Regions from separate parts of the Hyphomicrobium sp. 99 genome, predicted to be linked through region 1. Evidence: predicted binding sites of a transcription regulator. Region 1 holds the regulator's gene; the other holds the start of a gene.

The links. Region 1 encodes PhoB, which activates phosphate uptake and scavenging genes when phosphate is short. Its sites were predicted from a motif close to TGTCATNNANCTGTCAT; they were not measured.
Region 2: the regulator PhoB is predicted to act here: its motif matches at 13,191-13,207, upstream of G359_RS01940 (DUF2794 domain-containing protein).

Annotation. Positions count from the first base shown of each region.
Region 1 is NZ_KQ031382.1:3,677,947-3,693,785, forward strand. Features, by position in the region: gene G359_RS17730 (nucleotidyltransferase family protein) at 1-180, shown strand, start outside; gene G359_RS17735 (DUF1513 domain-containing protein) at 159-1,271, opposite strand; gene G359_RS17740 (imelysin family protein) at 1,252-2,322, opposite strand; gene G359_RS17745 (di-heme oxidoredictase family protein) at 2,319-3,494, opposite strand; gene G359_RS17750 (multicopper oxidase family protein) at 3,491-4,957, opposite strand; gene G359_RS17755 (imelysin family protein) at 5,005-6,291, opposite strand; gene G359_RS17760 (RrF2 family transcriptional regulator) at 6,507-7,001, shown strand; gene G359_RS17765 (ATP-binding protein) at 7,239-8,315, shown strand; gene pstS (phosphate ABC transporter substrate-binding protein PstS) at 8,697-9,752, shown strand; gene pstC (phosphate ABC transporter permease subunit PstC) at 9,848-10,831, shown strand; gene pstA (phosphate ABC transporter permease PstA) at 10,834-11,685, shown strand; gene pstB (phosphate ABC transporter ATP-binding protein PstB) at 11,682-12,467, shown strand; gene phoU (phosphate signaling complex protein PhoU) at 12,510-13,223, shown strand; gene phoB (phosphate regulon transcriptional regulator PhoB) at 13,258-13,965, shown strand; gene G359_RS17800 (zinc ABC transporter substrate-binding protein) at 13,988-14,947, opposite strand; gene G359_RS17805 (DUF1007 family protein) at 15,139-15,789, shown strand.
Region 2 is NZ_KQ031382.1:317,163-333,001, forward strand. Features, by position in the region: gene G359_RS01880 (HpcH/HpaI aldolase/citrate lyase family protein) at 42-941, opposite strand; gene pdxY (pyridoxal kinase) at 1,112-1,951, shown strand; gene nhaA (Na+/H+ antiporter NhaA) at 2,029-3,216, shown strand; gene G359_RS01895 (carbonic anhydrase) at 3,216-3,854, shown strand; gene G359_RS01900 (DsbE family thiol:disulfide interchange protein) at 3,884-4,462, opposite strand; gene ccmD (heme exporter protein CcmD) at 4,464-4,634, opposite strand; gene G359_RS01910 (heme ABC transporter permease) at 4,641-5,396, opposite strand; gene ccmB (heme exporter protein CcmB) at 5,451-6,116, opposite strand; gene ccmA (heme ABC exporter ATP-binding protein CcmA) at 6,113-6,736, opposite strand; gene acnA (aconitate hydratase AcnA) at 6,974-9,688, shown strand; gene G359_RS01930 (DUF1223 domain-containing protein) at 9,894-10,700, shown strand; gene G359_RS01935 (M3 family metallopeptidase) at 10,730-12,808, opposite strand; gene G359_RS01940 (DUF2794 domain-containing protein) at 13,274-13,654, shown strand; gene G359_RS01945 (Bax inhibitor-1/YccA family protein) at 13,763-14,530, opposite strand; gene G359_RS01950 (ABC transporter permease) at 14,634-15,839, opposite strand, start outside.

The DNA of each region.
Region 1 (15,839 bases):
TCGCTGTTTGCGGCGCTTGGAGCGGTATCAGGCGACACGGGCGGCCGTTCGGTACTCGCGGATCATCAAGATCTCTGGCACCCGGTGACCTGCGATGAACCCGGCGCCTTTACCGACATAGATACGCGCGCCGATCTCGAGACCTTTGTCGCCGCGGATCAGACGACGCGCCGCAAGTGATTGTCGAACGCGATATCCTGAAGCTCATGCTCGGTGATCGTCGATGCCTGCGCCGTTTCATAACGCACGACGCCGAAGCCCGATGATGCTGCGAAGTCTGCCTCGCCATATGACGAGAGCCCACACACGTCCTTCAAGTCGCTCTGTCCGACGACTTTTGCGGTCGCTGTATCGACATAGAGCACATGGCCAGCCTTCGGAGCGCTGGCCGCAATCGTCCGCCCGTCGGCGCTGACCGCCATCGCGCCGATATATCCCTTGAGATCGCTGCCGCCCTTGGCCTGCTGTTCGATGAGCTTCAGCGCCCGATCCGGACCCGCGCTGCCGACGAGCTGCGGCGTCTCGCTCGGACTGCCTTCCCATTGAGCCCCGAACCACACGAGCCCCGTCGCATCCTGCGTGACGTGCCGGATCGAAAGCGATTTGAGATCGCCCGTCATATCGTGCTTCGCGATGAGCTTCCCGGTAACGGCATCGACGAACGCCAGAGACGGCTCCATCGTATCGACGTTGAGATTTTCGCGGCCCGCGTCCGGCACCGTATCGAGGCCGCCGTTTCCGACGGCAATCGTCCTGCCGTCCGCCAGCAGCATGATCTCGTGCGGCCCGGTGCCGTAGCTCGGATGCTCACCGATCTTCTTGAAGCCCGAAGCGACGTCGTAGATCCCGATAACGCCCTGTCCGCTGTCGATGTCGTTTTCCGACGCGTAGAGCAGCCGCCCGTCTTGCGAGAAACTGCCGTGACCGAAGTAGTGCCGCCCTTCCCCAGGCGTGAAAACATCCGGCGGACGTGTCTTGTCCAAGTCGAACGCGACCGCGAAGGTGCCCGGCCGCCGCGCAAAGACGGCCACCCTGTTTGAAGGACGGTGAATCGCTATGTCGTGACCACGGCCCGACAGCGCGACCTCTCGGACAACCGATCCATCGGCGCGAAGAAGAAGCACGCTGTAAGAGCCTTCGGCTCGCCTCGCGGCACTCACGTACGCGATATCGTTCGCGCCCATTGCCAGAGCCCCACTCATCGGCGCCGTGCCGACGAACGCCAGCGTGCCGAGCAGCAACGATCTCCGATCAATCACCATCGAGTTCATTGAACCCTACCGTTAGCTTGGCTGCCACCGACAGCCGGTTGGACACCATGTTGCGAAGCCCGTTCGCCCGGTCGAAAACCTCCCGCGGCGTCGGAGGCTCATCGCGCTCCGCATGCGATGCACGGCCGCCCGCGCCGTCGCTCGATTCAAGCGCGCGCCACGTTCCGGCAACCCAATCCTTCATCCAACGCTTATCCGGCGTCAGATAATCTTCGAGCTGCAGCGCATTGTAGAGTTCGTGCAGCGACGCGATGCTGGCAGCATAGAACGGCTTCTGCAGTCCCGATTTCTCGTAAGGCGGCTTCAAATGGATCTTGGGATCGATCTGCGGCTTGATCTGGAGATCCGCCGTCAGCGACAGTCCGACAATCAAAGCCTTGACGACTTCGACAGCGGCTTCCTCCGAATTTTTATACGTTTCGTTCTCAGGCCCGGGATGAAGCATCCTGTCGGCCCAGCCGCCCGGCTTCTCCCACCCGGTCGTGATCTCATCCGTCAGACGAACGACATTTGCCGCAATCGCCTCCGCGACGACGCAACGATAACGCGCAGGCTCGCCCGGACCGAGCGGTACGTCCTTGTCCTGCATCAAGAATTCCAGCGCGGTCAGCCCTTGCACCGCTGCACTCTGCTTGCCGATCGCATCCGGCTGAGAAAGCGTTGCATCTTGCTTCGTGAGAATGAGGCGCATCTGCCGCGCCAGATATCCCCGCGGATCGGGCCAGAATGAAAGCTGCTCGCGACGGCCCTTTTCGAGCATCGGCCCGAAGCGAAGAAAATCGACACCCGCATAGGCTTCGACCACCTTCGCAAACCGCTCCGAAAGCTCGCGGTTGGCATCGGCCGATCCCGTCTTGCAAACGTTTACGACCGCCGCGGGCAACGGCGCCGCTGCCGTCTTCAGCGCATCGAAATGCGGGATGATGTGCTTCTCGATCGCCGCCTTCACCATCCCCTCGTGTGTGATGGGTTCGCTGGCGGCGACGCCGACGGCTTGAATAATCAGTGCGAAGATCGAGAATCCGACCAGCGTCGCTTTTCGTATCATCATAACCCGTTCACATATTCGACGAGCCGCTTCTTGTCGTCTGGCGAGAGCGCTTCGAAAAGATTGCGGCTACGCTCAGCCTCGCCGCAATGTTTCCCGATCGCTTCTTCTACAGTCGCAGCCGACCCGTCATGGAGAAAACGACGCTGCTCGGAAGGTAAACGATGACCGATGAGCGGGGCAGTCCGCCATTCCGACGACTTGACGCCCGGCTCGCCAACACCATCGTCGAGCAGAGGACCCATATCGTGAAGAAGCAGATCGGTGAAGGCGGGAATTTGCCGTCCATCTCGCGCAACTAACCTGGGTACGTGGCAATCGGCGCATCCCGTCGCGGCAAAGATGGCAGCGCCGGGGAAATCCCCCGCATCCCCTGGCTCGCGGAGTGTTTTGATATAGCTGCCGACGAACCCGAGCATCGACACGGAAATCTCGCGCCCGTCGAATTCCGGGCTTTCACCGTTGGGCAAAGCGAGGCACGCCGTCTCGAGCTTCGTGCAGTCGCCATATGGGAACGGCATTTTCGGGCTCGATAATCCGATATCGATCGCGAAAGCGTGCGCGATCTGATCGTCCAGCGTCACGTGCGCTGCTTTCCAGCCATAGCGTCCGATCCCCTGCGCCGTGACGTTCGCACGCCCCTTGACGCCGTCGCCGCTGCGATCGCCGGGAACTGCGCGCTTCAAAATTTCTTCGTCTGGAACCTCATCGAACGCCGCCCTGCCGAAAAGCGGCGGAGCAAGCCGAACACTGGTGTGCACCCCATCCGCCAGCGCAGGACCAGTCAGGTTGTATTTGAGATCAGGGAGAAAGCGCGCATGCCCTTCCGGCATCAGCGTGGGCACCGCATTGGTTTGCAGTTGTAAGCCGTAATAAGGATCGGTCGTCCCGTCCTTCTTTCCGAAACGGACGACGGCACCGGCGATATCCGGCTTCTCATCGTCACCCGTCACGACGTGAGCGCCCTCTCCGCGCGAATGGCAGCCCGTGCAGGATCGCGACGAGAAGAGCGGCCCGAGCCCGTCGGTGGCCTTGGTCGAAGCGGGCGCCGGAATCCATTGACGGTCGAAAAGCGCCTTCCCGACAGCCGCATCCAGTTGATCCGCACGCAGCACATCACCGGGCGAGACAGCAACGAACAGCAGTACAATCGAGACGCGCAACCAACCGTTCACACGACCTCGATGTAGCCCATCATGCCGGCTTCTTGATGTTCGAGAATATGGCAATGGAACATCCATTTTCCGGGATCGCCTGCGACGACACCAACCTCGATACGCTCGTTGGGAAGCAGAAGCACCGTATCGCAGCGAACGCGCGGAATATGACGCAGGCTCGAATTCAATACTTCGAATGTGTGCCCATGAATATGGATCGGATGCGCGCGGGGTGTCGTGTTCTTCAATTCGAAAATGTAGCTGTTGCCGGATTTCAGAACCGCGAATGGGGGTCCCAGATCCTTATGATCGTGTCCGGGCCAAGCTTCCTTGTTGATCGCCCAGAACGTCCGTTTTGCGAGACAGAGCGGTCCGATCTGAATGTCTGAAACCGCACCCGCCGCAGCGATGGAAGCGCCAGTAGGCGTCGCCGAGAATTCAAACGGTATCCTCTGCGCCGAAGCCTCGTCGAGCTTCGGAAACGGCATCACTTTCAGAGGCGTCGCCTCGAACTTACCCGTGCGCTTCGGCGGACCCTCCGACTTGAATTCCGCGAGAACGTACGGCTCTTTCGAAAAATAGTCGAAGAGCTTGATCGACTCTCCCGGCGGCGCCGAACGCAACAGAATGTCGAGGCGCATGGATGTGCCCATCCGCCAGGATTCGAGCGGAATTGGGGGAAGCCCATTGCCGTCGACCGCGATGATCGCCGCTTCCGCATTCTCGAATCCGATTTCGGAAATGCGCATCGGATCGAGATTGTAGAAGCGAATGCGAACGTCAGCCGACGACGGAACGGTGAAAACGGGAGATCTCTCGCCGTTGACCGAGCGAACGGTTCCCGGCGTGCCGCCCTTGGCCGCGCCCTCGTCCGTCGTAAACGGCAAGAATGCGCCATCGGGACCGATGCGCCAATCTTTCATCAGCAGCACGACTTCCGCGTCGGGCGGAGAGATCTCGTCGCCCTCGACGATCAGAACGCCGATCAGGCCACGCCCGAAATGCTCCGTCGAATTGCAGTGCGTATGAAAGAAGAACGATCCCGTATCCGGCGGCACGAAGGAATAATGGCCTTCAGCCCCCTGCGCGATCGGCTGCTGCGTCATGTAGGGGACGCCATCTTGATCGTTCGGAATTCTGAGCCCGTGCCAATGGATTGACGCGACCTCGCCCGGCACCGGCAGATTGTTTTTGAAGACCGTATCGAACCGCTCGCCGAGCTTCATGCGCACGATTGGAAACGTCGTACCGGCCTCGAACGTCCATAGCGGCAACGTTTTGCCGTCGAAGCACGGAAGCGCCGTCGGCCGCTCCGCGAGATCGAAAGTGACGGCCTTGACGCCATCTGCGATAGGCCGCGCAATGACATCTTGCGGGTCGACAGCACGCGCTTCGACCCGGCGCCCCACCGCGAGAAAACCCGCGGCGGCGCTTCCTGAAAAGGCTGCAGCACCAGCGATGAGGTCTCTGCGTGTCACCATGCGAAGACCTCATCGAAAGCAGCAGCTGTTGTACCCGGGTAAACCAATTATTTCGCCTTGGCGACCTTGTCCGGATCATCGAGGCTATCCGAACCCTCGATCTTCACCTTGAGGTTCAAGGCAGCAACGACGCCTTCAATTGCTCGTGCCTGTGCGACGAGAGAATCGACTGCATCGAGGATGAGCTTGTTGCCCTGGTCGTTGCCGGCTTCGAGCATCTGGTCGTAGAGCATCTCGCCGGAATCGGCCTTGGTCTTGATGGCCTGCATCTTCTCGAGCGTCGTCGCCATCGCCTCGTCGACCCGCTTTGCGGCATCCGGCGCCTTTTCGCGTGCGAGTTCGGCAATGCTCGGCCCGCTCTTCGCGCTGGCACCGGCGTATTTGCCGTTCCAGAGTGCGATCATGCCGACTTCGTCGTAGTAATGGCTGTTATGCGTGTTGTTCGAGAAGCAGTCGTGCGCCTCTTCCGGATCGTGCAGCAGCACGCCGAGCTTCATGCGTTCACCCGCAAGCTCACCGTATGAAAGAGAGCCGAGGCCGGTCAAAATCGTCGAAAGCTGCGCGCTCTCATCCTGCTCAGCGAGGGCCTTGCGCGCCGCGCCGTCCGGCTTCCAGTTGTCGACCATTTCACTCAGGTCATCGACGAGCAAGTCTGAAGCGGCCTTCAGATAGTCGCGGCGGCGATCGCAATTTTCATGCGTGCAGTTCTTGAGATCGTAGTCGCTCGCTTGCCGCTCACCCGATTTGACGCCGGGCTTATGGAGGTTCTGGCCCCAGAGCAAAAACTCGATCGCGTGATATCCAGTGCCGACGTTCGCCTCGACATTCAAAGCGCTGTTGAGCTGGCCGATGACCTTCTTATCGATCTTCGAAGCGTCGAGAATTTTAGGACCAAGGCGGATCTTCTTGTTAGCGATAATATTCGCCGTGTAGAGAGGATTTTCTTCCTTGGTGTCGCCGTAGCTCGCCGCGTCGACATAATCGATCAAGCCTTCATCGAGCGGCCACGAGTTTACGTTGCCTTCCCAATCGTCGACGATCTTGTTGCCGAAGCGAAAGCCTTCCGTCTGCATGTAGGGAACGCGCGACGCTTTCCACGCCTCACGAGCGGCTTGCAACGTTTCGGCGCTCGGCGCTGCCAGCAAGGCGTCGATCGATTTATCGAGATCCTTGGCCTTGGCCAGCGCATCCGAGTACATCGCCTCGGCGACGTCCCCGTAATTCTTGATGATATCTTTCGTCGCGGGCGCCGCGAAGACTGGCGCTCCGGCAACAAAGACGGCCGCCAGCGCCAATTGAGTTGCGCAGGCCCATGCAAACGCCTTTTTCGACATCTCAGTCTCCGTAGCAAGCTAGGTTTAGGCGGCACAAAATTGCGTGCAGGGATCCTCGGGGATCCGATTATTTACCGCGCTGGTATAGAATGCGGCGCGGGCCGCCTGTCAAGTGAACTCCGTGTGGTCCGCCCCTTGCCACGCCGATAAGATTTGTGAAACAAGCAAGGCACAGGATTTTTGAGCCGCGGCCGCGCGGCACCGGGTAATCACAGATGCGCTTGACGAAGCAGACCGGCCACGCCATCCGCATTCTGATCGATTGCGCGCTAGCCGGCGATCAACTCGTAAAAGTCGCCGACGTCTCCGATCGGCTCGGCGTTACGAAGCAGAATGTATTCAAGATTGTGCATATCCTCTCGCACGCGGGTTTCCTTGCAGCCGTGAGGGGACCCAATGGCGGTGTGCGCCTCGCGAAACCCGCCGCCTCCATCAAGATCGGCGACGTCGTCCGCGCGATAGAAGTAACACGAGTACAAGTCGAGGGCGGTATCGATCCGAAGTCGAGCGATACGGACCCTGGCAATATCAACGCCATGTTCGACGACGCTCTGGCTGCATTCATCACCGTGCTCGATCAGCATTCGCTTGCCGAGCTTGCGGTGCGGTCCCCCATGGGCCTCAGAACGACCGAAGAGCCGGACGAAGATAATCGGAGTTCCAAGGTCCGAAGTAAAAAACCGGCGGCTCGCAGTTCGCGGCGAAGTTAACCCTTGCTCACTAGCTTATCCCGCTCATCGGAGATACTTGCACGGGATATGACCCGTGAAAGCTTCCGTTTACGATTTGCCGCGCTAGCCGCAGGTGCGCTTCTCGCACTCATTCCTACATGGATTTGGGTGAGCGAACCGCTGCGCACCATCCTTTTCTTTGCATGTGGCTTGGGGTCAGGAGTGTTCGCTCTGCTGGCTTGGCCGCGTGCTGCACTCGATCAAAAAGCGAATCAAATGGCGGGTTTGAACTCAAGTTCCGACAAGATGCTCACATGGACGGATCTTGCGGCGGCAATGCCCAATCCTGCGATCATCCTCGACCCGGCATCCGTAATTCTGAATTATAACGAAGCTGCGTTGAGCCTTTTCGATCGATTGAAGCAAGGCGCACCACTCGAGCACGTCAATCGTGACCCCGAACTGATCGCCGCCGTTTCAGGAGCCTTCGAAAAGGGCGCGAAGCAAACGGCGCACCTCGTCCCCCGAGGCAGCATGGGCCAACGTCTCATCGCGACGGTGACGCCGCTCGGCGGCGATAAACAGCATCAGCCCGTTGCCGTACTAATTACCATCCATGATGAATCCGAGCAGCGTCGCCTGCTCGAAATGCGCGCGGATTTCATCGCCAACGCCAGCCACGAATTGCGCACGCCGCTCGCTTCTGTACGCGGCTTCATTGAGACGCTTCAGGGCCCGGCTCGAAACGACGAAGCAGCACGCGAGCGATTCCTCGCGATTATGGCCGATCAAGCCGAACGCATGACTCGCCTGATCGACGATCTCCTTTTGCTCAGTCGCGTCGAAGAAAAGGCCAACCTCAAGCCGACGGGCCGCGTCGATCTGAATGATTTGATCGAAGACGTCATAAGGTCTCTGTCCCCGTTCGCTGAAGAACGGAGCATTTCGATCGATGTCGAATCCGCGAGCGGCGAATTGGTGGCGATGGGCGATCGCGACGAACTGTTTCAAGTCTTCCACAACCTCGTCGAAAATGCCGTCAAATACGGCCGGGACGGCGGCACGGTGAAAATCTCACTGAAAAAGAAAGCAAGCGTTCGCCCGGAAAGCGTCGGCGCGCGCGCGTTTATTGCAATTGCCGACGACGGACCTGGGATCGCCCCTGAGCATTTGCCCCGGCTTACAGAGCGTTTTTACCGTGTCAGCGCCGAACATTCCCGTCGCATTGGCGGGACCGGCCTCGGCCTCGCCATCGTTAAGCACGTCCTGAACCGCCACGAAGGAGAACTTTCCGTCCAATCGGTGGTTGGCAAAGGAACGACTTTTGATGTCATTCTGCCAGCCTACAAATAAAACAATTCATTATCAATCGGTTGCACTGTCACAAATCTATTGCGTCTCATCGCTAGAAGTGTCCCCGGTGAGGGACGAAAGTATTTTGAGAGCACGCCGCTATGCGGCTTCCACTTTCAGTATGCCGAGTTCACCGCACCGCGCGCCTTGGGGAAGGACGCGGCGCTCCTAAGACTAATGCTCGTAACTAGCATGAGTTGACGGGAACCGATTTAAGAGACCCGAAACCACTGCTGCCTGAGACGAGAGTGCCGAGGAAAAGGTTTCTCTAAAACAAGGCATTAACGTTTCACATAGCCGTGACCTTACTGGACTAGAGAGTGCGGGCCGAGCTCAGCTCGGCAATGGAGTGGCGAGGGCTCTTAGCCCGCCGTTCAACAAATGGAGACCACAGTGAAACAGTCATTTCTGGCGCTTTTTGCGGCATTCGCCGCGACGGCTGCCGTAACCGCTCCCGCCAACGCGGCGGACATTTCCGGCGCCGGCGCTACGTTCCCCTATCCGATCTACGCCAAGTGGGCCGACACCTATAAGAAAGAGACGAACGTTGGACTGAACTATCAGTCGATCGGTTCGGGCGGCGGCATCAAGCAGATCGAAGCCAACACTGTAACCTTCGGCGCGACCGACAAGCCGCTCTCGGGCGAAGACCTCGAGAAGAACGGCCTCGTACAGTTCCCGACCGTCATGGGCGGCATCGTCCCGGTCGTTAACCTCGAAGGCATCAAGCCGGGCGAACTCGTATTCGACGGCCCGACGCTCGCAAAGATCTACCTCGGCGAAATCACCGCCTGGAACGACCCGGCAATCCAGAAGCTGAACCCCGGCGTGAAGCTTCCTTCGGACGCCATCGCCGCTGTTTTCCGCTCTGACGGATCGGGCACGACGTTCGTCTGGACGAACTACCTCTCGAAAGTCAGCGCTGACTTCAAAGCGAAGATCGGCTCGAACACGTCCGTCCAGTTCCCCGTCGGCCTCGGCGCCAAGGGCAACGAAGGCGTCGCCAACAACGTGATGCAGACGAAGGGTTCGATTGGCTACGTCGAATACGCCTACGCCAAGCAGAACAAGCTCTCCTACACGAAGCTGGTCAACAAGGACGGCAAGACGGTTGCTCCGGTGATCTCTGCTTTCCAGGCCGCCGCTGCTGGCGCAGACTGGACTTCAGCTCCCGGTATGGGCGTGATCCTGACGGAGCAGGCTGGCGCCGAATCTTGGCCGATCACCAACCCGACGTTCATCCTCATCCACAAGAAGCCGACGGACGTCGCAGCCGTTAAGGAAGCCCTGAAGTTCTTCAACTGGGCCTATGCACACGGCAGCAAGGAAGCCGAAGCGCTTGATTACGTTCCGCTTCCCGACAGCGTCGTAGCTCTCGTCAAGAAGAGCTGGGAAGGCGTCGTCGGCGAGGACAACAAGCCGGTCTTCTCGAACTAATCTACAGAACGACGAGAAGCGCTCCGTGCGGGCGCTTCTCGATTTGTTTATAAGATGCCGAGTTTTCCTTAGTCCGGAGCGATATCTTGACCTTCATGGCAGACGCTAACTCTCAAGCGACAGCTGCGGCGACAGCTCGGCGCAAAGTTCTCGAAGGTCTTCGCACGACAGATGTCTTCTTCCGCGGCCTGACCATGTCGTCCGCGTATTTCGTCCTCATTCTTCTCGGAGCGATTTTCGCCTCTCTCGTTCTAGGCGGATATCTCGCATTCCAAACGTTTGGTTTGAGCTTCCTCACGACCGAAGTCTGGAACCCCGTTACCGAGCAATTCGGCGCCCTCGCTCCAATCTATGGAACGGTCGTCACATCGGTCATCGCGATGCTCGTCGCCGTGCCCATCAGCATCGGCATCGCCGTGTTTCTGACCGAACTCTGCCCGATGGCGCTTCGCCGTCCGATCGGCATCGCGATCGAGCTTTTGGCCGGCGTGCCGAGCATCATCTACGGCATCTGGGGCCTGTTTTTCTTCGCACCCGTCATCCAGCGCTACGTCCAGCCGGAGTTGATCGCGACGTTCAAGAACGTACCGGTCCTCAATCAGCTATTCGCCGGCCCGCCCTACGGCATCGGCATCCTGACGTCTGCCTTGATCCTGGCAATGATGGTCCTTCCGTTCATAACCGCCGTCTGCCGTGACGTCTTCGAAACGGTTCCACCGGTCTTGAAGGAAGCGGCCTACGGCATGGGTTGGACGACTCGCGAAGTCGTTCGCAACGTCGTCATTCCCTACACGCGCGTCGGCATCATCGGCGGCGTCATGCTCGGCCTCGGCCGCGCGCTCGGCGAAACGATGGCGGTCACCTTCGTCATCGGTAACGCCCATCGAATCTCCGGGTCCATTCTGGCTCCCGGAACCACCATCTCAGCGACCATCGCCAACGAATTCACCGAAGCGGTCGGCGACATCTACACATCCTCGTTGATCGCCCTCGGCCTGATCCTCTTCTTCATCACGTTTATCGTCCTGGCTCTCGCCCGCCTCATGTTGATGCGCATCGAGAAGAAGGCGGGAGCATAATCATGGCGTTAGATCGCGCGAAATACCGCCGCCGCCGTATCAGAAGCAGCATCACGGTTGCGCTGTGCTGGGCTGCCTCGGGCCTCGGCCTGACTATTCTCGGCGTCATTCTGGCGACGCTCGTCTACAAAGGCTTTGCCGGTCTCGGCACCAAGGTCTTCACCGAAATGACACCGCCGCCAGGCAGCGACGGTGGCCTTTTGAACGCAATCGCCGGAAGCCTCGTCATGACGATCGCCGGCGTTGTCGTCGGCACGCCGATCGGCATTCTCGCAGGCACCTATCTCGCGGAGTACGGCCGCTACAGCAAAGTCTCGTCGGTGATCCGCTTCATCAACGATATTCTCCTGAGCGCGCCATCCATTGTCACCGGCCTCTTCGTTTACGAATTGCTGGTGCGCCCGATGGGTCATTTCTCCGCGATCGCCGGCGCAGCCGCTCTCGCCGTTCTCGTCATTCCAACGGTCGTTCGCACCACCGAGAACATGCTGCTTCTGGTTCCGAACCAGCTTCGGGAAGCATCCTCGGCGCTCGGACTGCCCCAGTCACTGGTCATCCGCAAGGTTGCCTATAAGGCTGCTCGTGCAGGCATGATCACTGGTGTGCTCTTGGCAATCGCACGCGTCAGCGGAGAAACGGCGCCGCTCCTGTTCACCGCACTGAACAACCAGTTCTGGAGCACCAATCTCAACGCTCCAATGGCCAGCTTGCCGGTCGTCATCTTCCAGTACGCGCTCAGCCCCTACGAAGACTGGCAGCGCCTCGCCTGGACTGGCGCACTACTCATCACCGCAGCCGTGCTGACACTTAGCATCGCCGCACGTTGGTTAAGCTCTTCGAGGACGCAGCAATGAACTTGATGTCGAAAGATGTGGACACAGGGCTTACCGAAAAGATCTCGGTCAGCAACCTGAAATTCTTCTACGGCTCGACCCTTGCCCTGAAGAATATCTCTTTGCCGCTCTATGAGCGGCAGGTGACTGCCTTCATCGGACCGTCGGGCTGCGGTAAGTCCACGCTGCTTCGCGTTCTGAACCGCATGTACGACCTCTACCCGGGCCAGCACGCAGAGGGCGAGGTGATGTTCGATGGCGAGAACATTCTCGACATGAAGGACCTCAACCTTCTCCGCTCGCGCATCGGCATGGTTTTCCAGAAGCCGACGCCGTTCCCGATGACTATCTACGAAAACATCGCGTTCGGCATTCGCCTCTATGAGCGTCTTCCGAAGTCGGAAGTCGATGCACGGGTCGAATCCGCGCTCGAGAAGGCCGCGCTTTGGAAAGAAGTGAAGGACAAGCTCAACTCGAGCGGCCTCAGCCTTTCCGGCGGCCAGCAGCAGCGCCTGTGCATCGCACGCACCGTCGCCATCCGTCCTGAAGTCATACTCTTCGACGAGCCCTGCTCGGCGCTCGACCCGATCTCGACTGCGAAGATCGAAGAGCTGATCGACGACCTGAAGAACGAGTTCACGATTGCCATCGTGACGCACAACATGCAGCAGGCCGCCCGCGTTTCTCAGCGTACCGCCTTTATGTATCTGGGCGAACTCGTCGAATTCGGCGTCACCCAAAAACTTTTTACGAACCCATCAGACAAGCGGACCCAGGACTACATCACCGGCCGCTTCGGATAATGCGTGGCCACAAGCCAAGATCCGATTTTAGGAATTGAGACCATGAGCGAACACACCGTAAAGTCCTACGAAGATGAGCTGAGACTTCTCGATCGCCGCATCGCGCAGATGGGCGGCTACGCAGAGAAGCTTCTCGTTCAGGCCATGGATGCACTCGAGCGTCGCGATCCAAAACTTGCCGAAAAGGCCGTATCCGACGACGTCATGATCGATCAGCTCGAGCGTGAGCTCCAAGAGCAGGTCATCGTCATGATCGCGCGGCGCCAGCCGCTTGCCAACGATCTTCGCCACATCATGACCGTCATCAAGGTCGCGGCCGATCTCGAACGCATCGGCGATCTTGCGAAGAACATCGCCAAGCGTGCTCTTGCAATCGCCGACGAGCCCTATCCGAAGCCGTTGATGACCGGCATGCGCCACATGACCGAGATGGTGCAGACCCAGCTCCGCGACGTCCTCGATGCGCTGTCCGCGCTCGACGCCGAGAAAGCGATGCAGGTCTGGCGCGATGATCAGCAGGTCGACGCCATGTACAATTCGCTGTTCCGCGAATTGCTGACGTACATGATGGAAGATCCGCGCAATATCGGCATCTGCACGCACTTCCTGTTCGGCGCCAAGAACATCGAGCGCATCGGCGACCACACGACCAACATCGCCGAGAACGTCTACTACCTCGTACACGGCGTCCCCATCGCAGACGATCGGCCGAAGGGCGACAAGACGTCGTCGACGCTGATCACGCCGCGTCAATGACAAATGTACTCTGAAGCAACACTGACCAAAGACCATGCCAGCTAAGATTATCGTCGTCGAAGATGAAGCGCCTCTCGCAGAACTTCTGAAATACAATCTCCAGTCCGAAGGCTATGACGTTGTGCAAGCCGGGGACGGAGAGGAAGCGGAGCTTCTTCTGTCGGAGCAAAGTTTCGATCTCGCGATACTCGACTGGATGATCCCCAAGATCTCCGGGATCGAGTTGTGCCGGCGCCTTCGCAATCGCTCCGAGACGCAGAGCCTGCCGATCATTTTGTTGACCGCCCGCGGTGAAGAAAACGACCGCGTGCGGGGGCTGACGACCGGCGCCGACGATTACGTGACGAAGCCCTTCTCCGTCCAGGAGTTGATGGCGAGGATCAAGGCACTGCTTCGGCGCGCGTCGCCGGAGCGGATGAGCGATATCCTCGTTTCCGGCGAGATCACGATGGATCGCGGAGCCCACAAGGTGACGCGCGGGCCCCGCGAAGTTCGTCTCGGCCCGACCGAATACCGGATGCTTGAAGTTTTCATGGAAAGCCCGCGCCGCGTCCTGTCGCGTAGCCAGCTACTCGATCGCGTCTGGGGCCAGTCCTCCGAGGTCGATGAGAGAACGGTGGACGTTCATATCGGACGCCTCAGGAAATCTCTGATCCGCGGCAACGAAAGCGATCCGATCCGCACGGTCCGCGGTGCTGGATACGTCTTCGACGGCCGCGAAGCCGAAGCCCAAGCTCAGTAAAGCCGTTCCGGCATCGAACGGCTCAGCTCTGCCCGTTGAGACAATTCGAAATACTGTGCGCGACGCCGCGCATGAGGTCGAAGTAAAGACCCGGCCCAGGGGTGAGCATTTGCCCCTCGGCATCGATCGTTCCGGAACGCGCGTGCGTTCCCTCCGTCACGGCGGCTACGAGATTCGGCTGAAAGTTCGGCTCGGTGAAGACGCAAACAGCGCCAAGCGACGACAGCTTGCGCCGAACTTCAGTCAACCGCTTGGCGCTTGGAGGCACATCGGGACTGACGGTGATCGAGCCCGCAGCCTTCTGTCCGAAGTGATGCTCGAAATACTGTGTCGCGTCGTGAAAGACGATGAACGGCTTCCCCGTTGAGGCTTTGAGTTCCGTCGTCAGCTGATTGTCGAGAGCATCAAGGTCCGAGATAAGAGCGGCGGTATTGGCTTTGATCTTATCGGCATGCTCGGGATAGCGAGCCTCGAGCGTCTTCGCCACGTCGGTAACGATGGCCTTGGCGTTTTGCGGATCGAGCCAGATGTGCCCATCCTTGCCGTCTTCGTCATGGTCGTCATGGTCCTCCGCCTTGCCGGCAGCTTCTTCATGCCCATGCTCGTGCTTCTCGAAAGTGCCACCCTGACGCTGATCGAGAAGCGTCACACCATCCGCCCCCGCGAGCGTCAACACCGTGACGTTCGAAGGCAGCGACGTTACGATTTTCCGCGTGAAGGGTTCGAGCTGATCGGACACGCGAACGAAAACATCGGCATCGTGAATGGCCCGTGCCGTCGAGGGCTTCAACGTGAAGGTATGCGGCGAAGCCGAGCCTTCGACGATGAGCTGCGGCTCGCCGACGCCGTCCATGATCCGGCTGACGAGCGAATGGATCGGCTTGATCGTAACAACGACCTTTGGCGTCTCAGCCGCAGCCGCGCCAGAGATTTTCGCCAACGCAAGAAAAACCCCAAAAAATCCGGCAAACCTGCAGATCATGCCCATTTCCTTGCATTTGATGCGTATAATATAACAACCATTATGGAATTTGCGCAAGCGTTGTCGCAACCCTTTAGGCCGTATAGCCGATAGCGTGTCGCAATCTCGCCGGGTCGGTGTGCGTCCGTTAGGTTCGTCCGGCGATTCGACCGGCATTAGATAAAAGGGTTGAGCGAAGCGTGCTCGAAATTATGAAGTCTTACCGCCTCGCGGCTTTCATCTCCGTTGCCATACTGGCCATGATTGTTCCGGTCTCGGCTCATCCGCACATGTGGGTGACCTACGTTTTGACCGTCGATTACGACAAGGGCGCTGTTACCGGCGTCGACCACTCGTGGACCTTCGACGATTCCTACACATCGATGGCGCTGGAAGGACTCGATACGAACAACGACGGCAAGTACGACCAGAGCGAACTGGCCGACCTTCTGAAGGTCAACATGGATGGCCTGAAGGAGTTCAACTATTTCACCGTCGCAAAGCTCGGCGAAAATCAGCTCGAATTTTCCCCGCCGACGAATGCGCGCCTCGAATACACGAACGGCGTCCTGCGCCTCTACTTCCACCTGCCGCTCGCCAAGCCTCTTGCCCCCGGCGCGGAGAGCCTGACGTTTGCAGTCTTCGACCCGTCCTACTTCATCGATTTCCAGCCCGAGAAAACCGACGCCGTCAAACTTGCATCCGCCCCTGAAGGATGCGCCGCGACGCTCATCGATCCCGATGCCGAGAAGCAGGACGAACAGGCGAAAAAGCTCGGCGATGCCATGGCGCAGCAGTTCGGTGCCGGTGCCATCGGTTTCGGCTCATACAAGACCGTCGCGATTTCCTGTAAAAAGTCGTGACAGAAGCCAGCCGACAGCCCCCGTCTCGATTTGTGACTGGAATTAACTAG
Region 2 (15,839 bases), 3.4 Mb from region 1:
GGACGCGCCCTAGGGCCGCAGAAGGGCCGGGGAACCCATGCTCAGAACCAGGGCTCTTCCACTTTGGAGCGGGCGCTGATCGCCTCGGCGATCGCCGCCACCCGCTTCGCCATGACGAGGTGCAGCCGTTCCACCATGCGGCCCTCGACCGTGATGACGCCCTTGCGCGCATTCTCCGGCTCTTCGAAAGCCTTGATGATCTTGCGCGCCCACGCAATTTCATCACCCGTCGGCGAAAAGACCTCGTTGCAAGGCACCACCTGCGACGGATGGATGAGCGTTTTGCCGTCCATCCCGAGCGTTCTGCCGTGCTCGCACTCCGCCCGAAACCCGAGATCGTCCTTAAAATCGTTGTACACGCCATCAATGACGTCGAGGCCGTAAGCCCTGGCCGCAACGAGCGTCATCGCGAGCCACGGAACGACCGCGAACCGGTTGCTGCTGGCCAGGGCCCTGCTTTCCTTCAAAAGATCGTTCGTGCCGAGCACGAAACAGGAGAGCCGGTTATCGGGATCGGGGCCGCACGCCGCGATTTCCTTGGCATTGATGATGCCCATCGGCGTCTCGATCATCGCCCAAAGCCTGATCCGCGGATCGGCTTCCGCCGCCTTCACGACCTTCGCCGTGCCGGTTATGTCGCCCGCCGTTGAAACCTTCGGAATGAGGATAGCGTCCGGGACGGCCGCGATCGCCGCATGAAGATCGGCCATGCCCCACGGCGTTTCGATCGGGTTGACGCGCAGGACAACCTCTCGCGATCCGAAGCCCGCCTCGTGGATGGCGGCCGTCGCCTGATTACGCGCCTTTTCCTTGTTTGCAGGAGCAACCGAGTCTTCGAGATCGATGATGATCGCGTCCGCCGGCAGCGTCCGGGCTTTCTCCAGCGCTCGCTCGTTGTCGCCCGGAAGATAAAGGACGCTGCGTCTCGGTCTCATAACCATTGCAAAACTCCGAGATGAATTCCCCCAATTGTGCAACGCACCATCCTGCTTTGCAACCTTGGGGGCGCCGCTGGTTGCAGAGGTTTCACATGAATCAAAGTGCTCCCGCTGGGTACCTCTCCCGCGTACTGGTATAGGACACCAGTCCCTCCAACGTTCTTTTCGGCCTCATGTCGCGAATTTTGATGATTTCCTCGTACGTCGCCCGCGATCCCGTGGGGCTGACCGCCACGATGCCGCCGCTTGAACAAGCCGGGATAGAGGTGGTGGGCCTACCGACGGTCGTGCTCTCCAACCACCCGATCCGGCCTCATATCGCCGGTATGAAGCTCGATCCTGAGCTTCTCGAAAATATGATCGGCGCGCTTGAGAAGAACGGTTGGCTTGGATCGTTCAACGCCGTTTTCTCGGGCTACCTGCCATCTGCGCGGCACGTGGAAATCGTCGCCTCAGCGGTCAAGCGCCTGCGCGAACTCAACCCGTCGATCACCTACGTTTGCGACCCGATCTTCGGCGACGATCCCAAAGGCCACTACATCGACGAGCAAGCAGCGGCGGCGACCCGCGATCTGCTGCTTCCCCTGGCTGACGTGCTGACGCCCAACCGGTTCGAGCTCTCTTGGCTCTCGGGTGTCGATGTCAGGTCTCCTTCAGATGCCGTCGAAGCCATTCACCGCCTCGGACGCCCGATCGTCGCCGGCACATCGATACCCGCTGGACCATCACGGCTGGCGACCGTGCTCGTCACCGACAAGCAGGCTTTCATAGGAAGCGTCGAGAAATGGAGCGATGTCCCCCACGGTACCGGCGATATCTTCGCAGGCTGCCTGACGGCCAAACTGATGCTTGGCCAATCGCCTGAACAGGCTCTCGCCTACGCGATTGCAGGCGTGCGGCGCGCGCTCGAAGTCAGCCGCGGCAACGATCGTTTGCTGCCGCATCTCGTGGACTGGAAAAACAGTGTATCGCCCGTCGAAATCGAGAAACTTCCGCTGCACATCCGCACGTAGAGTCTCTTGAGGGTTGCCGCGACCGTCTTCCGATTGCATACCTGCCCGAAATCATTCGTGTCGAAGGGGCCGCCAGAATGGAGCCAGAGACAAGCGCCGCAGGCGTAACCCGCGAAGCGGCCGCCGGATTGACGCTGCTGAGCGCCGCGGTGCTCGCGCTGATCGTCGCCAACTCGCCCCTCAGCGAGCTGTATCAGCATCTGCTTTCGACGCACGTGCAGATCGGAGTAGCGCCCTTCGCTCTGACCAAGGAAGTCATTCACTGGATCAACGACGGACTGATGTCCGTCTTTTTCTTTGTCGTCGGGTTGGAGATAAAACGGGAAGCAATCCGCGGCACACTCTCGAACCGCCGCGTAGCGATACTCCCGATCGTCGGCGCATTGGGCGGCATGGTCGTTCCCGCGCTGATCTACTCGATCATCAACTGGAATAACGACATCGCGCTCCGCGGCTGGGCTATCCCCGCCGCCACCGACATCGCCTTTGCCGTGGGCGTCATGGCGGCGCTCGGCAGCCGGGTGCCCCCGGCGCTCAAGGTATTTTTGCTGGCCCTCGCCATCATCGATGACCTCGGCGCCATCCTGATCATCGCCTTCTTCTATACGGACGATCTGTCGATACTGGCGCTCGGACTTGCAGCAGCCGGCATCACCGGCCTTATCCTGTTCAATCGAGCAGGCGTTATGCGTACGTGGCCGTACTTGGTGGTTGGCGCCTTCGTCTGGGTTTGTGTCTTGAAATCCGGCGTTCACGCCACATTGGCGGGCGTCGCAACCGCCCTGGCCATTCCGCTCTCAGGCGTCAAAAAGGGCACCAATGGCCCCCTCGTCCGCCTTGAGCACGCGCTGACCCCCTGGGTCAGCTTCCTCATTGTGCCGATTTTCGCATTTGCCAACGCCGGGCTGAAGCTCACTGACCTGTCAGTGAATGACATCCTGTCGCAAATCCCGATTGGCATCGCATTGGGTCTTTTCGTCGGCAAGCCTCTCGGAATATACGCCGCCGTCAGGACTGCCCTCGCGACGGGTCTCGGACATATGCCCCACGGTGCTTCCCAGATGCAGCTATTCGGCACAGCCATTTTAGGCGGCATCGGTTTTACCATGAGCCTATTCATCGGCACGTTGGCATTTCCCGATCCTGACTCGAGCGCAGAAGTTCGTCTGGGCGTTCTGGCGGGCTCAGTAATGTCGGCGATTGTCGGCTACATCGTTCTTGTAAGAAGCGCTCGGGACCGAGAATTCAGGAGCAGAGAGCATTAATGAGCAGTTTCCCCGAATCCCTCACCGACCGGTATCGTCGCTTCAGACACCGCCACTTCGTTCTCAACGCCGATCATTATGAAGAGCTAGCCACCTACGGGCAGAGCCCGGAGACAATGGTTATTTCCTGCTCGGATAGCCGCGTCGATCCGGAAACGATCTTCAGCGCGATGCCTGGCGAGCTGTTCATCGTCCGCAACGTGGCGAACCTCGTGCCACCCTACGAAACGGGCGGCAAATATCACGGTGTCAGTACGGCCGTCGAATTCGCGGTGATGAATCTCCGCATCAAAAATCTCATCATCATGGGCCACTCCGGATGCGGTGGCATCAAGGCGGCCCTCGATCAGAGCGCCGCCATCCAGACGGAAGCGCAATTCATTTCGCGTTGGATGTCGATGCTCGACGATGCCCGCCTCTCGGTGCTCGCCTCTCATCAAAATAGCCCCCAGGCCATCAAGCAGGAAGCGCTCGAGAAGGAAGGCATCAAGCAGGCGATCAAAAACCTGCGGACTTTCCCGTTCGTTCGCGATCAGGAAGAACGCGGCCGGCTCTCGCTCCACGGCGCACACTTCGACATCAGAACGGGAACGCTGACGGTGCTCAACCACTCACGCGGCATGTTCTATCCGCTGTAAGTTCCAACCGACACTAACGCCGGCGCACTTCAAGACCCAGCGCCGGCCTTCGCCTTCTCGATGATCGGCAGAAGCTTCGTCTTCAAGGAGTCGTCCGAAATCGGCCCGACGTGCTTGTAGACGACTTCGCCGCGGCCGTTGACGATGAAGGTCTCGGGCGTGCCGTAAACGCCCCAGTCGATCGCCGCCCGCCCGCTCGCATCCGTTCCGACCGCTGAATACGGATTGCCGAACCGGCCGATGAAGCGGCGCGCCGCGTCCGGCTGATCCTTATAATTCACGCCGTAGAGATCGACGCCCGACTGCTCCTTGAGCGCTTCGAGGAATGGATGCTCATCGACGCACGGCTGACACCACGATGCAAAATAGTTGACGACCGAGACCTTGCCTTTGGCGAGATCGGCAGAGTTGAACCCGGGGGCCGGCTTGCCGTCTGACTCAAGCCCGGCCAGCGCCGGAAAATCGGTTTGTGGAACAGACTTCCCGACCAGCGTCGACGGCAGCCGCGACGGGTCGCCGGACCGCAAGGCCATCGCGAAAAATCCGGCGACTACCGCGAAAACGACAACGGGCAATACGCGCACCAGCGAGGACTTGCCTTCGGCCACTTTATTTCACTCCAGCCGCTGAGCGGCGCTTTATGCCCTGCCGCTCGAGCGCATCGAGATCGGCCGCCTGTTTCCGGCCGTCGGCGATGAGCCAAAGAATGAGCCCGGTCACCGTCACCGTTACGGCGGCGTAGGAAATCCAAATGAAGGCGGCGTGCGGTCCGAGATCCATGATCGTTTACTCCGCTGCCCCTTGCGTCGCGAGCCTGTCGCGACCCGCGACAGCCTGCGTTCTGAGCGCCTTGACGCGCCGCCGAAGAATTTCATTTCGCATGGCTTTGAGATGCATGGCGAAGAACAGAAGCGTGAAAGCGATCGCCATTACGAGAAGCGGCAGCCTCATGCTCGGATCGACGGTCGAGGTGAAATCGGTCGACGGCTGGTGCAGCGTATTCCACCAGTCGACCGAGAATTTGATGATCGGCAGGATGGTGACGCCGACGAGCGCCAAGATCGCCGTCAACTTTGCGGCCGCACCCTCGTCCTCCAGCGCCGAACGCAGCGCAATCAGCCCGAGATAAAGAAAGAACAAGATCAGCACCGACGTCAGCCGCGCATCCCAGACCCAATAGGTGCCCCACATCGGCTTGCCCCAGAGCGAGCCGGTCAGCAGCGCCAGGAACGTGAAAGCAGCCCCGAGTGGCGCCGCAGCCTTGGCTGAAACATCCGCGAGTGGATGCCGGAAAACGAGCAGCCCGAAACTCGAAAGGGCGATCAGCCCATAGACCATCATCGAGAGCCACGCGCATGGCACGTGGATGTACATGATCCGCACCGTCTCGCCCTGCTGATAGTCCGCGGGCGAGGCGAAGAACGCCAGATACAGCCCTACGGCCAGCAGGATGGCAGCCGCCGCCGAAATCCACGGCAGAAGGCGAGCGGAAAGCTCCATGAAGCGGGTCGGATTGGCGAGGCGTTGCGTCAGGGTCTGCATGTTGGGGGACTTAAGGCTTTCAGGGGAAAGGCGCAATGAAGGCCGAGATTACAATTATTGAAGCTGGACCTTGAGCGCGGCTGCTGCGGCGAGCGGCCCCAGCACGATTGTGACAAGGGAAATCGCCGCCAGGATGAGAAACGACGCCCCGATCCCGGCCGGTCCGGCTCCAGCGCTCACCGCCGATATGCCGAAAATCAGGGTAGGAACGTAAAGCGGCAGCACGATGAGCGCCAGCAGCAGACCCCCGCGACGTGTCTTCATCGTCAACGCCGCCCCAATGGCGCCGAGAAAACTGACGGCAGGCGTCCCGACCAGCGTCGTCGCAACCAGAACCGGATAGGCTGCCAGATCGAGGTTCAAGAGAATGCCGAGCACCGGCGCCATGATCGCCAGCGGAATGCCGGTCGTGACCCAATGCGCCAGGGATTTCGCGGCGGTAACCAATTCGAGCGGCAGAGGGCCCGTCGCGAGCACATCGAGCGTTCCGTCCTCATGGTCCGCCTCGAAGATCCGGTTGAGCGACAGCAGCGCCGCGAGCAGCAGCGCGATCCATAAGATCCCCGCCGCGATCCGCGACAGCAGATTGAGATCCGGCCCGAGGCCGAGAGGCATCAGCGAAACGACGACGAGAAAGAACCCGAGCGCCGTTCCGATCGCGCCGCCCTCGCGGATCGCAAGCGTCACGTCCCGATGAAGGAGAGCCCAGAAGCTCTTCAAGCCGCCACCTTTTGCGCTGTAAGGTCCAGCGTCCGCACGCGTTCGAGCGCTAACGGCAGATGGGTGGCGATGACGGCAAGGCCGCCGCCCTTTGTATGATCGTTGACGGCTGCGACGAGCCGTTCCGATGATGCGGTGTCAAGCGACGCCGTCGGCTCATCGAGCAACCAGACCGGACGCCGGGCAACCAGAAGCCGGACGAGCCCCAATCGCCGTTTTTGTCCGGCCGACAAGTACGCAGCGGGAAATTCGCTCAGATCCTCGAGCCCGAAATGCCGAAGCGCCGCTTCGATCCGTGATCCGGCATCGGCTCCGGCATCGAGATACGCATTCCAAAAACCAGCATTCTCAGCGACCGACAGGCTCGACTTGACCGCGTTGGTATGCCCGACGACATGCGCCTGCTCCCCGAGCGTCAACTCGTCATCCCCGCCGTCGAGCCGAATGCGGCCGCGAAACGGCCGTATGAATCCCGCGAGCGTGCGAAGCAAAGTCGTCTTCCCGACGCCGTTGGCGCCCGTGAGAAGCAGGGCCTCCCCGGCCTTGACGGCAAACGAAAGCCCGTCGACGACCCGGCGCGCACCCCGATCTATGACCAAGTCTTCGGCAATCAGCTGCACAGCGATGAGATTCCGTGACGTCGGATTGAGCAAGATGGCGGCATTTGCGCGCTATTTTGCCCGTCTGGCGATTGGTGTTTTCTTTTTCAAGCGATTATATAGAAGGCACGTTGTATCCTTCGCTAGCGCAAAAGCGAGGGGTCGCGCGGACCGACGAGCTCGTGCCCGCGGGACATCCTCGATCCGCCGGCACTCCGGCGGCGCAGCCCTTCGTCTTAATCTTTCGGAGGCCTGACCTTGAGCGCCGTGACACCCATTTCCGACGACAGCTTCAAATGCCGCAAGACCCTCACCGTCGAGGGCAAGGAATACATTTACTATTCGCTCCCCGACGCGGAAGCGAACGGCCTGACCGGCATCTCGCGGCTTCCTTACGCGATGAAGGTGCTGCTCGAAAACCTTCTCCGCCACGAAGACGGCCGCTCGGTCACCAAGGCCGACATCGCCGCGATGGCCGCATGGCTCGACAACAAGGGCAAGACCGAGCAGGAAATCGGCTTTCGCCCCGCCCGCGTCCTGATGCAGGATTTCACCGGCGTTCCCGCCGTCGTCGATCTCGCCGCCATGCGTGACGGCATGACGAAGCTCGGCGGCGACCCGACGAAGATCAACCCGCTCGTTCCCGTCGATCTCGTCATCGACCATTCGGTCATCGTCGATGAGTTCGGCACGCCGAAAGCCTTGGCCGACAACGTCGCGCTCGAATATGCCCGCAACGGCGAGCGCTATAACTTCCTGAAGTGGGGCCAGGGCGCCTTTCAGAATTTCCGCGTCGTGCCGCCCGGCACCGGCATCTGCCACCAGGTCAATCTGGAATATCTCTCGCAGACGGTGTGGACCAACGAAATGGCCGACGGCAAAACCGTCGCCTATCCCGATACGCTCGTCGGCACCGATAGCCACACGACGATGGTCAACGGTCTCGCCGTACTCGGCTGGGGCGTCGGCGGCATCGAAGCTGAAGCCGCAATGCTCGGCCAGCCGCAATCGATGCTCATTCCGGAAGTCATCGGCTTCCGTCTGACAGGAAAGCTCAAAGAAGGCGTGACCGCGACCGACCTCGTGCTGACCGTCACGCAGATGCTGCGCAAGAAGGGCGTCGTCAATAAGTTCGTCGAATTCTTCGGGCCCGGCCTCGACTCGATGTCGCTCGCCGATCGCGCCACCATCGCCAACATGGCGCCCGAATACGGCGCGACGTGCGGTTTCTTCCCCGTCGATAAGGAAACGGTCAACTACCTGACGATGTCGGGCCGTGACTCGCACCGCATCGCGCTCGTCGAAGCCTACTGCAAAGCCCAGGGCCTTTATCGCGAGACAGGTTCAGCCGATCCGGTCTTCACCGATACGCTCTCGCTCGAATTGGGCGACGTCGTGCCGTCGATGGCGGGTCCGAAACGCCCCGAAGGCCGAATCGCGCTGACCGATATCAAGACCGGCTTCGCGACCGCCCTCGCCGGTGAATACAAAAAGCCGGATGAACTCGGAAAGCGCGTGCCCGTCGAAGGCGAAAACTTCGACATCGGCCACGGCGACGTCGTTATCGCCGCGATCACGAGCTGCACGAACACATCCAACCCGAGCGTCCTCATCGCGGCTGGCCTCCTCGCTCGCAATGCCGCGAAGCTCGGTCTGAAAAGCAAGCCGTGGGTGAAAACCTCGCTGGCACCCGGATCGCAAGTCGTCGCCGCCTATCTCGAGAAATCGGGCCTGCAGCCCTATCTCGACGAGATCGGCTTCAATCTCGTCGGCTTCGGCTGCACCACCTGCATCGGAAACTCTGGGCCTCTGGCCCCGGAGATTTCAAAGGCGATCAACGGCAACGGCATCGTCGCCGCTGCTGTGCTCTCCGGAAACCGCAACTTCGAAGGCCGCGTCAGCCCGGATGTCCAGGCGAATTACCTGGCGTCGCCTCCGCTCGTCGTGGCGTACGCGCTCGCAGGCTCCGTGCAGAAGGATCTCACCACCGAACCACTCGGCAACGACAGCACGGGCAAGCCGGTCTTCCTGAAAGACATCTGGCCGACGACGCAGGAAATCCAGAAGTTCATCATCGAGAACGTCACGCGCGAGATGTTCAAATCCCGCTATGCCGACGTCTTCAAAGGTGATGGCAACTGGCAGGGCATCGCGACGAGCGGCGGTCTGACGTACGGCTGGAACGGCGCGTCGACCTACGTTCAGAACCCGCCCTATTTCCAGACCATCTCGCGCGACGCGAAGCCGGTCAGCGATGTCGTCAATGCCCGCATTCTTGGTCTCTTCGGCGACAAGATCACGACCGACCACATCTCGCCCGCTGGCTCGATCAAAGCCGCGAGCCCGGCAGGAAAGTATCTCCTCGACCATGGCGTTCAGCCAGCCGACTTCAACCAGTACGGCACGCGGCGTGGCAACCATGAAGTGATGATGCGCGGCACGTTCGCCAACATCCGCATCAAGAACCACATGGTGAAGGATGCGAACGGCAACGTGAAGGAAGGCGGCCTGACGATCCACTATCCGTCGGGCACGGAAATGCCGATCTACGACGCGGCGATGCAGTACGAAGCGGAGGGCGTGCCGCTCGTCGTCTTCGCCGGCATCGAATACGGCAACGGCTCGTCACGCGACTGGGCGGCGAAGGGCACGAACCTTTTGGGCGTCCGCGCCGTGATCGCCCAATCGTTTGAGCGCATCCACCGCTCGAACCTCGTAGGCATGGGCATTGCCCCGTTCGTCCTCACCGAAGGCGCCTCGTGGCAGTCCCTCGACCTCAAGGGCGACGAGCGCGTAACGATCCCCGGCCTCGCGAACCTGAAACCGCGCGAAGTCGTAACGCTGACCATCACCCGCGCCAACGGAACCTCGGTTCCCGTGCCGGTCCTCTGCCGGATCGATACCCTCGACGAGCTCGAGTACTTCCGAAACGGCGGCATCCTGCACTACGTGCTGAGAAACTTGGCGGCTTAGAACCTCCTACGGCCCGGCTCCGCGAAGCGTCAGCCGGGCCAGACGACCCTGGCTCCAAGGTATCCGGAGCCAGAGTTGCATAGCCTTTCGCAGGCGGTAACAATCAGCCTCCCGGCAGCGAACCACCTAATGCTCACCCGTTCGTGAGAAGGCTTTCGAGCCTTTCACTTTTTCAACGAAGGGCACCGGGCTAAATAGGATCATTGTGGCAGATGCCACTTGGGACTCGAAGGCTGACCCCGCCATGCGCCTCCGCGGCATCACACTGGTAGTTCTGACGGCCTTCGCAGCGGCGGTGTCGCCTCCGGCGTCGGCGCAAGAAGTTTCGCTCGACACTCAAACGGCAAAGCCGATCAGGGGCGTCATCGAACTCTTCACCAGCCAGGGATGCTCATCGTGTCCTCCGGCCGACGCGCTCCTCAAGACGCTGTCGGATGATCCCTCGATCATCGCGCTCTCTCTTCCGGTCGATTACTGGAACTATCTCGGCTGGAAAGACACGTTCGCTTCACCGCGCAATACCGAGCGCCAGCGAAATTACGCTCGCAACCGCGGCGACGGAGCGATCTACACGCCGCAAGCGATCGTCAACGGCGTCGCGCACGTCAACGGCGCATCGAAAACCGCAATTGAACAGGCCATCGACGACACCTCGAAAATGGGCGGCCCCGCTCAGGTTCCCGTTCGATTTTGGCAGGAACGCAATACCTTAAACTTCGCTGTGGCGGGTGATCCTCCCGGACACAACCCACGCGAAGCGACGGTCTGGCTCGGCGTCGTTCAAATGACCGGATCAGTGCCGATCAAGGAAGGCGAGAACGCCGGCAAAACACTCACCTACACCAACGTCGTCCGCGAACTGACGCCCATCGGTATCTGGAAGGGTACGCCCCTCAAAGTGCAGCTGCCGCGCGCCGCGATGATGCAGGCCGACGTGCAAAAAATCGTCGTGCTCGTTCAGGAAGGCCGCAGCGGCCCAATCATCGGCGCGACGATGGCGGGTCTCTGGTAACCGACGACCCGCCCGCCGCTACGATCTCTTCACGCGGCGAGCCCGCGCTTCTTCAACAATCCGTCGATCTTCGGTGGCCGTCCGCGAAACGCCACGTAAGCCGCGTGTGGATCGCGCCGGTTTCCGGCCGAATAAATGAACTCATGAAGCTTCTTCGCCGTCGCCGGATGAAACACGTTTCCGGTTTCCTCGAACGCGGCGAAGGCGTCGGCGTCCATCACCTCGGACCACAAGTAGCTGTAATAGCCCGCCGCATAACCCGACATGATGTGCATGAAGTGCGGCAAGCGATGCCGCATCACGATCTCTTTCGGCATCTCGATCTCGCTGAGCGTCGCGCTCTCGAAACCTTCGACATCGCCGACCGATGCCGGCTCGGCAGAATAAAGCGCCATGTCGACGAGCGCCGACGACGTATATTCGATCGTCGCAAAGCCCTGATTGAAGTTCCGCGCTGCAGCTAACCGCTGCCGCAAAACCTTCGGCATCGGCTTGCCAGTCTTGTAATGGAGTGCATGCTTTTCGAGAACATCCGGCGTCGAGAGCCAGTGCTCGTAAAGCTGTGACGGCAGCTCCACGAAATCGCGCGATACCGACGTTCCTGAAATCGACGGATACGTCACGTTGGAAAGCAACCCGTGCAGCCCGTGACCGAACTCATGGAAAAGCGTCCGCGCATCATCGAACGAGAGGAGCGCAGGCTCGCCCTCGCCGCCCTTCGTAAAGTTCAGCACGTTGACGATGATCGGGCTCTGCCCCTTGCCGAGCTTATGCTGCGTGCGGAATGCCGACATCCAGGCGCCGGAACGCTTCGTCGGCCGCGCGAAATAATCGCCCATGAAAATGCCGACGTGCGCGCCCTTCTTGTCGAGAACCTCCCAGACCCGAACTTCCGGGTGATAGCGCGGAAGATCCTTCCGCTCCTGGAACTTCAAGCCGAACAAGCGTGACGCTGTATCGAACGCCGCTTTGATCATGTGATCAAGCTCCAGATAGGGCTGAAGCTTCGATTCATCGAAATCGTATTTCGCTTTGCGGACCTTCTCTGAATAATACCGCCAGTCCCACGGCATGATCTCGGCGTTGTCGCCGGAATTCTGAGCCTCGGCGGCGAGCGCATCGCGTTCTTCTTTGGCGCGCACGACCGCTTTCTGCCAGACCGCGCGAAGAAGCTCGTCGACCGTCCCCGGCGTTTTCGCCATCGTGTCTTGCAGGCTGAATTCGGCGAACGTCGGGAAACCCATCAACCGCGCGTATTCTCCGCGCAGCGCCACGGCCTCGGCGACGATCTGACGGTTGTCAGTCTCGCCCTCATGCGCGCCACGGCTTGTCCATGCATTGAAAGCCTGCTCGCGCAAATCGCGCCGGCTCGAATAGGTGAGAAAGCCTTCCACACTCGAACGCGCGAGCGTGATCATCGCCTTGCCCGCAAACCCCGCATCGGCGGCAGCGCGCTCGGCGCTTTCTCTCAGCGTGTCCGGCAGGCCAGCGAGATCGTTCTCGCCATCGAGAACAAGCCGCCACGACTGCTCGTCCTTCAGCACATTCTGCATGAACTGTGTAACGAGGGTCGCGAGCCGCGCATTGATTTCTTTGACGCGCGATTTGTCCGCAGCCGAAAGCCGGGCGCCTGCGCGAACGAATTCGAGATGATGCCGCTCGAGAACGCGCAAGTCTTCTTCGCCAAGCTTCAGAGCATTGCGCCGCTCGTAGAGATCGTCGATGCGTTTGAAGAGGCGCTTGTCGAGCAGGATCTGTGTTTCATGCGCAGCAAATCGCGGCGCCATCTCGCGCGCTATTTCCTGAAACTCCGGCGTCGAATCGGAACCCTCGAGATTCCAGAAAACGGACGCGACACGTGAAAGCTGAGTGCCGCTCTTCTCGAAAGCCACGATGGTGTTGGCGAATGTCGGCTTGGCGGTATTCTTCGCGATCAGCTCAATCTCGGCTTTATGTTCGCGAAAGGCCGCATCGAGCGCCGGTTTGAAATGACGCGCTTCGATCTTTTCGAACGGCGGCATGCCGAACGGGCCGTTCCACTTTGTTGTAAGCGGATTGACACTCGGCTTGGATCGCGGCTTCGGAGCCACTCTGCGCTTTGCTATCATCTTGAGATCGGTCTCTAATTACCCCGGCAATGTTACTTTATATACGCACAAAACTTTGCGTCCGCTAATGAAACAGTTGCAATGCACAAAGACGAAGAACCAGCCTTTTGGACTGGTTCTCCGGGAGTGTCTGACAATCGGGGGAAGAGGGTCAGCTTGGACGGGGGAGCCAAGCTGCAGGAGGGGAAGAGTTGCCTGAGAATCCCGCCTCGAAACTATGGCCCCGGGGGGCTGGGGGGCTATAAGTCCAGAGCCGGTCCTTTGAAGCTTGACCCTAAGGCAACGGTTATCTTTATTGCGTTTTATTACGGCTGTTTGTGGCCCCGCGAGAGTCCTGATTTTGTCAGTCTCACGGTCTTTCCGTGCACCCCTCATTGAGTCTCGTCATAAGATTATCAAAGGTGCTCTCTTGCATTCCGCGAGCGTTGGCGCGATCTTTAAGATGCCAACGATGGACAAGACCATTTGAGCGAAACAACCGACCCGATAGTTTTCCGCCCGCGTCCAGCGGGCAAGCTTGGATCCTCCGAGACAGCGGAGCCAAGTCGGCGTACCACTTTTGATCGATACGAGCTGACCGCAATCCTGGACCTCTATGGTCGCAAGGTCGCCTCAGGCGCTTGGCGCGATTACGCCATCGACCTCCTCCGCGACAAGGCAGTCTTCTCGGTTTATCGAAAATCCAGCGAATATCCGCTCTACCGCATCGAGAAGGATTTGCGGCTGGCGCGCAAGCAGGGCGCTTACAGCGTCATCGCCGCCGGCGGCCTGATCATGAAGCGCGGCCAGGATCTGAAGCGCGTTCTAAGCGTGCTGGAAGATCGCCCAGGCGTCGTCGGGGTCTAATCCATTATCCGAGCTGGCCCAGACGCCGCTCGGCACGCGCATCCGTCGAACCCAATAAGAAAGGCCCCGGAGACCGGGGCCTTTCTCAATTCCGGGACGTCTCGAACGTTAGTTGTTGTTCGAGTTCGCCAATCCCAACAGGTTCAGGATGTGGATGAACAGCGTCACGAACGAGCCATAGAGCATGAAGGCGCCGAAGATCGACGAACGCTTCAGCTGGGCTTCGTTACCGTAAGCCGCCTGCTCGATGTACATCGACTTGATCGCCTGGGTTTCGAATGCCGTGACGACCGAGAAGAGCAGCACGACGACGGCCGAGATACCCATGCTCACCATCTTGCTGGTGCCGGCATCGTTGATGAAGAAATAGCTGCCCAGCATGACGATGATCAAACCGATCGACGCCATCGAGAGGAAGCCGCTCCAGCCCGTCATGTCCTTCTTCGTCGTGTAACCGACGAGGCTCGTCACGCCGAACGTCGCGGCCGCGATGAAGAATGCCTGACCCACGAGGCCAGCCATGCCCATGCCGACGTACAGCGAAATCATCGGAGCGATCAAAGCGCCCCAGAGCGCGCAATAGAGCCAGTAAGCGCCCTGCGCGAGAACTTCACTGCCGCCGTAGAATAGACGGGGTGCAAACCAGCCGAGGCCGAGCACAGCCGCAAACACGACCCACTTCATCGGGCCCAGTGCAATCGCCGCCATCACCTGCGGGTTTGCCATCAAAAGCATGACCACAACCGCGGTGCCGGCCACGCCGAGCGCCATATAGTTGTAGGTGCCGAGCATAAACGAGCGCAATCCCTGGTCGATCGCGCCAGATGTCCGTGCGCCGCCGTACGGGCTATTAGGGCGCGTAAAAACTTCAGCCATTGTCGTCGTATCCTCGTGTTGTCCGGTCAATGCCGGTCCCGCGTGATCATATGTTGTTCGGGTAGAAGTCTTTCAAGACCGCGTAAATAAAAGACTTATCCTTTTATTCGGAACGTAGATAAGGCGCCGGTGGCGCTCTCAGAATAGCCCACGTACCGAAGCCTCCGAACACGGCGATCATCGCGGCGGCGATTCCCAAACTAAACCCGACGGACCTCAAGGAGAAGACATATTCCAGTTCCATGACCCGGGTGACGGCCACCCAGGCAATCGCACTCCCGAGCAGAATAGCCACCAGCGCGGCAATCAGGGCGAGCAGCGCGTATTCCCAGGCATGAACCTCGAGGATCTGGCGCCGCCGGGCCCCGATCGTTTTCAGGATGACGGCCTCCAGCACGCGCCGGCGCTGGGCAGTCACCAAGGCTCCCGCGAGGACCAGCGCACCCGCCGTCAACGTGACGCTGCCCGCCACCTGCACGGCGACCATGACCTTCGCAAAAATCTTGCTGAACTGATCGATCGCGTCGCGAACCCGGATCGCGCTCACCCCCGGATAGGTCCGGCCGAGGTCGCGAACCATTTCAGATTCAGCTCCGGGCGTGCCGCCCGGCGGCAACCGCACGGTCGCCAGCAGATTGTGCGGAGCAGCCCTGAGCGTATTAGGCGAGAACACCATGATGAAGTTCAGCGCGATGCTTTCCCATTTGACGTCGCGGGTGCTCGCAACCTTCGCCTCGATGTTGCGGCCGAGGACGTTGACGGTGACGCTATCGCCCAAGCCGATCCCGAGCTTTTTCGCAATCTCGCCCTCGAACGAGACGAGCGGCGGACCGTTGTAGTCCTTGTCCCACCACGTCCCGCCCGAAACGGTCGAGCCCTCGGGAACGGTCTCCGAGTAGCTGAGGCCGCGATCGCTGTTCAAAACCCATTGAGTGTCGGCCGGAAACGTCAGCTGTTCGACCGGCTTGCCCTTGAGCGCGACAATCCGGCCCCTAAGCATTGGCGCCTCGACGAGAGACGCGCCGGGTATGTGGTGTGAAACGCGGTCTTTGAGAGCGTCGTAATCTCCGGGCGGGATATCGAGCAGGAAGTAATCGGGCGCCTCAGCCGGCAACCGTTCCTGGAGATCGGCGACGAGAGCCGCATTGGCGAGCCCGACTGCGACGAGCAGCGAGAGCCCTGTCCCGAGCGACAGAAGAACCGACCGCGTCAGGCCGTCGGGCGACGCAATGTTTCGAAGCGCGAGGCCAAGTTCGGGCCGCCGAGGCCGTGGCAGCCGTCCGGCAAGGCGCGAGAGATAACCGCCAAG